2 regions of the Bacillus arachidis genome follow, and region 2 is predicted to be linked to the other one. Evidence: riboswitches for the same ligand, from Rfam matches in the RefSeq annotation. Region 2 holds a riboswitch; the other holds the start of a gene.
What was found. A riboswitch is a leader RNA that binds a small molecule or an ion and turns the genes downstream of it on or off. The one in region 2 is predicted to bind lysine.
Positions count from the first base shown of each region.

Region 1: another riboswitch for lysine. It lies ahead of QRY57_RS06060 (amino acid permease); the one in region 2 lies ahead of lysA (diaminopimelate decarboxylase).

Region 1 covers NZ_CP127376.1:859,119-862,725, forward strand. The annotation lists gene QRY57_RS06055 (ABC transporter permease) at 1-981, opposite strand, end outside; gene QRY57_RS06060 (amino acid permease) at 1,050-2,465, opposite strand; lysine riboswitch at 2,617-2,799, opposite strand; gene QRY57_RS06065 (AAA family ATPase) at 3,035-3,607, shown strand, end outside.
Region 2 covers NZ_CP127376.1:1,441,576-1,445,182, forward strand. The annotation lists gene QRY57_RS08850 (LTA synthase family protein) at 1-670, opposite strand, end outside; gene QRY57_RS08855 (DUF3888 domain-containing protein) at 942-1,337, shown strand; lysine riboswitch at 1,426-1,608, shown strand; gene lysA (diaminopimelate decarboxylase) at 1,788-3,104, shown strand; SAM riboswitch class I at 3,219-3,326, shown strand; gene QRY57_RS08865 (YezD family protein) at 3,397-3,540, shown strand.

The DNA of each region.
Region 1 (3,607 bases), 580 kb from region 2:
ATTTCCCGAAAAATATTTCCACAAGGAACGCAGTTGCATCGAGGTCATATATAAGAGACAACAAGTAATAGCGCCTTTTACAAATATATTTGGTACGAAATATAAAATAAAAGAACCAATGGCAGTTAATCGAATGTATATTCCAAAATAATCATTTGCACGTAAGAATGATAAAGTGTTCAAATATAAAAAAGTAGATTGGTTTTTATGTAATATAGGTTCTATCCAATTTGTTAGCCATTTTCTTTTCTTTACTTGTTTTTTTAGCTGCGGAACATCAGTGAAAAAGCTTGCAAATTGGTAAAAGTGCATGTCCATTTTTTCTTCTTGTTCAATGATATACTCCCAGTTAATTCGTTTTGTTGGTTGTTTTACTGTATAAATAAGTATAAAGGCTGGAAGCAAGAGAACAGCACCGAATAGAACGACTGATACGGACTGAAAGAGCATATAAAGAATCAGTGCGTTACAAGTGAATCGAATGATGAACCAGATTTGGCTGTTATATTGATCACGCCATATCCAATTGATATACAGGTTCCAACCTTTTATTAACATTAAAATGAAAAAGATCGTACATAAGAATGGAACAGGTGTCTGTAATGTTTGTATTGCCAGCGGTGTAATGATTAGAAACGTAAATAGTAATGGGAAAAGCTGTATGGCGTAATTATAGAAAAGAGATTGTTTGAAATAAGGTGTTAATTTCTCTTCAAGTGCCAGTAAATAGACAGCGTCAGGCTTTTGGATAAAAGTACGGATCTTACATCTCGTTATAACGATTGTAAGTACAGTTGTGATGAGTAATAATGAGATTCCTTTAGAAGGAGCTGTTTTTAAAAACTTGGCGTAATAATAAGCACCGATACACGAGATAAAGATGAAGCTATACAATAAACCACTAATCATCCGGAAAAAATACATTATGCTGTTTTGAAGATGTTTTTGAAAGCGATCGCTCCATAGCGTTTCAATTGACATGTTTTTCACCTCTATCATCTATTATAAAGGTTTCTTTCTTGTACCAAAATAAAAACGAACAAATTGCTTTAAGCAACTTGTTCGTTTTTATTTCTTTTTTGATCACGATTCATTAATGGATAAAAGGCGAAACCAATTACAAATAAGCCAATTCCAAGAAGGAATGTTTTTATATCTGAGGATCCCGTTTTAATAACCCATAGTGCATAGCAAAGGGCAATGAATGCGACAATACCATCTATAATTCGTGAGCTCATTTCATTTTTATACGTTTCACCAGTTACAACAAGTTTTAATTGGAAGATCGGTGAAACGAGATAAGGGATTAAGTAGGCTAAGGTTGAGACAGTAATAACGAATGTATAGGCCTCAGCAATTGTCCCTGATAATGTTGAGAATAAGAATACTTGTGACATAATGTTTGTTAATCGTAATGAGTAAATAGGACTCCCTTTTTTATTTGTTTTTGCAAAGAAGGAAGGGAAGAACCCCTCTTTTGCCGCTTGATACGGTACTTCTGAGCTTAATAAAATCCAGCCTAAGATAGAGCCGAATAGGGAAGTAAGGGCAAGTAGTGCCATTAATTTCCCACCGCCATGACCCATTGCAGCATTTAATGCATCAGCTAATGGACGTTCAGAAGTTTGTAGTTTATCAATGTGAAGAACACCCATTGTTAAAATTGTAATTCCTAAATAAATGGCAACAGTTATTAATAAGCCAGCTACAGTAGCATGTTTTACCGTTTTTGGCGATTTCGCACGGTTTGATAAAAGAACGGCCGATTCAATACCGATAAATGCCCAAAGTGTTGTAAGGGCAGCTAAATTTACTTGTGAAAGTAGTCCATGTGACACGCCTTCTTTATCAATCATTGGTGTGTACCATTGTCCAAATTTAGAAGCTTGAAATGCAAACAAAGTAACAACGATAAATAGAAGGAATCCAGTCACCTTTGTTGTTGTTGCTAGGAAGTTTAATTTCCCGGCTCCGTTTACACCGTTTGTTAAAATCATATGTGTTCCCCATAGTAAGCAAGAACAGATGCAGAATGTAATCAGTTTTCCAACTTCCACATCGAAAGAGCCGATTGAAAATAAGATACGTGTATCTTTCATAATAGGGAAGAAGAGTGATAAATAACCTGCAAAAGATGTAATAATAGCAACATTACTTGCCCAGTTTGCGACCCAGTAGCCCCAAACTATGCTGAAACCAGCCATTTTTTTCTTTTTTGGTGATGAGAATAAAGCATATGCATGACTTTGTGGTCCTGTTGTTAAATCAGGACGACGAATTGCCAAATTACCGAAAACAAGAGCTAGCATTAAAACACCAAATCCTGTTGTTAACCAAGCTAATGTAACACCGAGTGGGCTTGCTGTTTGTGCTAATGTACTAGGCACCATGAAAATACCAGCGCCAACCATATTGCCGACAACAAATGCTGTCAGTACCCAAAAGCCCCATTTTTTTTGTTGCATAAAAGAATACCTCCCAAGTTAGTATAACCAAGTCAAGCGAGGAGATATGTATGTCTTCCAAAAAGGAAGTAAGGTAAGCTTCATACAAAACAAAAAAAGCACGTGTCATTGTCGCTACGTGCTTTCTATCTTATAGGAAACCCACGACATACCTCTCGATAGCTCTCCACAAACAAATTGTTTGTGACAGTTCTGCATTTATTAAATAGCAGACCCAGCAAGAATGCACAGTGGGCATGTCTTACTTCGGCAACCATTCCTTTCCCATTCATTCATCGATGCCACTACATCTCCTGAAATGATACTCTTAATGATTGCAACCTCTACCTCACCGAGATACGAATGAGGATTTATGTATTAAATTAACATAATCAAGGGTAACAAATGTATTTTTATACGTCAATGGATATGGTAATAGTCAGACTATAGCGAACAATTTGTTAGTAAAAGAAGAGAGCATTTTTTAGAAAAAAAGTTCGGTTAATTTATGTGTTAAACTATTGAAGCGTAATAGTGAAATCGTGTTTCGGAAAAAGAATTACATAGTAATTAGTAAATGGAGGTACGGTATGACGTTAATTTGTTTAGAAGGTGCCAGTGGTATTGGTAAAACGACGACGTGTAAAAGGATTGCGGAGTTGTACAATGCTTATGTGATTCCAGAAGTAAATTTCTTATTTCAGCGCCCTAATCCTGAACCGGAAAATTGGTATCTCGAAAGGCAAGTTGAAAGATGGCAACTCGCACAAGAAAAATTAAAATCGTATGATGTAGTTTTATTTGATGGAGATATCTTTCAGCCCATTTGGTATAACTGGATTTATGAGGGGGAGTTTCCACAAACTTTACCGTTTTTGAAAGAGTTTTATGTAAATCAAATGAAACGGAAACAGATAGGATTTCCGGGTGTCTACATTCATCTTTCTACAAGTGAAACAGAATTAAGAAAAAGGAAAGAAAATGATACGACCCAAAGACGAAGTAACTTTGAAAAACATCTAAGGCTTATAGAACCACAAAAGCAGTATTTTCAATATATGAATACTGTTTCTCCTAATGTAGTCCATTTTGTAGATGCAGTGAGTATTGAAGAAAATACAAAAAGTATTTTTGATATTTTGTCTCGCTTGAATCTAGAAAAA
Region 2 (3,607 bases):
TTTTAATTTCAGAAAAACCGTCTCCACTTGCAAATACACGCTCTGCAGAAGATTTAGACTGAAGTGTAATGTCAAATAGGTGATACGTGTATAAACCTAGATTTTTCACAACAGTTTGACGATCAAAAGAGTGTGAAAATAACTGTGGCTTATGAATGACAGAAACAATAACTTGCAATGCTAATAGAGCTGTTACACCACTAAAAAAGGTTCGTTTTTCAGAGCGGGACAGTGGTGTGTTATCACAAAAGTTCGGGAACTTACGTGAAATAAAAATTAAGATCATCGCATCTGCAAATAGAAGTAATGTTTTGTACGTAAATAGTTCTTTAATACTTGTTCCTAAATCAGCCATGTTATTTGTTTGGAATAGAACAGGAAATGTGACAAAGTCATTATAAAATCCATAAAACATTGCATTTCCAAATAAAATAAATGACAGCAAAAAGCTTATTCCAATAATAATTCGATTTCGATATTTTGATGCTAATAAAGCTAGACCAAAAAATAAAAGCAATGAAGCAATTGGATTAAACAAAAGCATCATTTCTTCGAAGAAGCTATCAATTTTAATATCGAAGGCTAGCTTGTACACAATATATGTTTTGATCCATAATAAAACGACTGCAACAAGTGCAAATCGTAATTTTGGGAACAAATGTTGTAACATAATATACTCCTCTCCTATACTTATGACAGTTATAGTGATTGTACCTTACTGAATAGAAGTTTCACTATATATACGAACAGCCCTATATGATTATGATTATTATACTATGTGTACTATTATACGAGAACAAAGCGGATTGTGGATGATTTTTGTAATAATCGAGTAGAAAAAGAGAAGTGGGAGAAAATAAAATGAAACTTTAATTCATGGATGCTGATCCATTGATTAAAATAATGGGATGAAAACGTTGCGTAAGGATATGGAGGTTGTAATGAAAAAGTTACTTTGTTTAGCGTTATGTAGTGTTTTTATATTATTTTCTTCTCCAGCAGCGATTGCGGCACAATATGATGTACCTTTAATGGAGGATGCACTCTATTCTGTATTGTTTCCAAAAATAAATGCTGCGATTGAAAAGAATTATGGAAAACTAAAGCCATATGATTGTCCCAAAATCGTGAGTTTAAAAAAAATTTATAGTGGTACATATGTATTTCAAGCTGTAATTGAAGTGACAAAATATGAAGTTAAAAGGGGAAAGGTGCTTCCGCCATTTGAAAAAATAAGAATTACGTTTGATAATGATGAGGGAGAATGGACTGTGAAAAAAATAGATATAAAGCGCTTGCCGAATGATACGAAATTAAATTGTAAAAAATTAATGTAAAAAATTGTTTGACAAATAAATTATTCGTTTGGTATTGTTAATACCAATATAAGCTGTTTGAAAATTAAATAGTATTACCTCATCTACTCTCAAAGGTAGAGGCCGCGATAGGAAAGAGTAAGCTATGGGAGATTTAGTGGAATCTGTGATCATAGATTGAAAGGGACTATTGCCGAAATATAAGATTGACCACATCATTCATATATTGGGACTACATTGAATAAATGTAGTACTGTCATAAAATTTTATTTTATGGAGAGCTATTTGGAGATGTTGATGCGGTTTCTTATTTGAGAAGATAACAACTCGTTTATTTTTTCATGATATATGATTCCTAATAAGAAACGCGTGTGAACATTGTTCCGCGCGTTTTTTGTTTATCCAAAAGCGTGCTGCAATGAATAGAAGACTGGGGTTATAAGTTGTAGAGGGAATAAGGGAGGAATTCAAATGTATTTACACGGCACAAGCCGAATCAATGAGCAAGGACACTTAGAAATTGGAGGATGCGATACAACGCAACTAGCTAAACAATATGGAACACCACTTTATGTATACGATGAGGCTTCTATTCGTGAAAAATGTCACGCGTTTCATCGTGCTTTCCAGGAAAGTGGATTCTCTTATCAAGTAGCGTATGCAAGTAAAGCGTTCTTGTGCATGGAGATGTGCCGAGTAGCTCGTGAAGAAAATATGTCGTTAGATGTTGTTTCTGGCGGTGAATTGTATACTGCTCTGCAGGCGGGCTTTCCTGCATCGCGCATTCATTTTCATGGTAATAATAAGACGGAAGAAGAAATCATAATGGCACTACAAGCAGATATTGGATGCTTTGTAGTAGACAATTTCTTTGAAATGGAAGTATTACATGATTTAGCACAGCAGTATGGAAAAATTGTAAATATATTAATTCGAGTTACACCTGGGGTAGAGGCACATACGCATGAATATATTACAACAGGGCAAGATGATTCGAAATTTGGTTTTGGGGTTTCTACTGGCCAGGCAATGCAGGCAATTCAAATAGCGTTAGGAAAATCAAATTATAATGTGTTAGGCATTCATTCGCATATTGGGTCACAAATTTTTGAAACAGCAGGATTTGTTCGGGCGATTGAAGTATTGTATAACTTTTTAGAAGAAATAAGAGAACAGACTGGTTATGTTGTAACGGTGTTAAACGTCGGTGGAGGTTTTGGGATTCGATATACGGAAGCTGATACACCACTTACACTTGAAACATATGTGCATGCTGTCACTGATGCAGTGAGAGAACAATTTACACGAAATAATTATCCCCTTCCTGAAATATGGATTGAACCAGGTCGTAGTATCGTTGGGGATACGGGAACAACAATTTATACAGTAGGAGCTGTAAAAAATATTCCTGGTATTCGTAAATATGTGTCAGTCGATGGTGGAATGACAGATAATTTAAGACCAGCTTTATATGGAGCGCGTTATGAGGCGATGTTAGCAAATCGAGGGAAAGCAGCGGCTGAAGAAGTTGTTTCGATTGCTGGAAAGTGTTGTGAGAGTGGGGATATGCTTATTTGGGATATAGAATTGCCGCAAGTTGCTCCAGGAGATCTGTTAGCAATTTCTTGTACAGGAGCATATGGATATTCTATGGCGAACAATTATAATCGCATTCGTAGACCAGCTGTAGTATTTGCAAAAGATGGAGCGTCGCAAGTTGTTGTTGAACGTGAAACATATGAAAATATAATTGGGAACGATCGCATACACATAAAAGAGCTTGTGTAATCAATAAGAAGGAGTTGCTTAGACTGAGCAACTCCTTTAAAAAAGAAAAAATATAAAATATATCGGAAAACTAGGATTGAAAAAAATCAGAATTATGATAAAATACAGATACAAAGCTTATCAAGAGAAGCGGAGGGAACTGGCCCTACGAAGCTCAGCAACCTGCTTATGAAAGCAAGGTGCTAAGTCCAGCAAAATGGCATCCATTTTGAAAGATAAGGTAAAATATATTACCGAACAGTCTTTTCGAAATGGAAAAGATTTTTTTTATGAATAAAAAGGGGGGCTGTTCGTGGGAGTACGTGGACATTTTGACGAAGTAGCTGAGAAAATTCAAACGATGCTTGCAGGTATGAAATATGGTTCCATTACAATTGTTGTGCAAGATGGAAAAGTGATTCAGCTTGAGAAAAGTGAAAAAGTACGCTTAAAGTAAAAAGCGCTGACTAGAAAAACTAGAGGCGGTTTTAATCTATTTTATTAGGTTAAAACCGTCTTTTTGT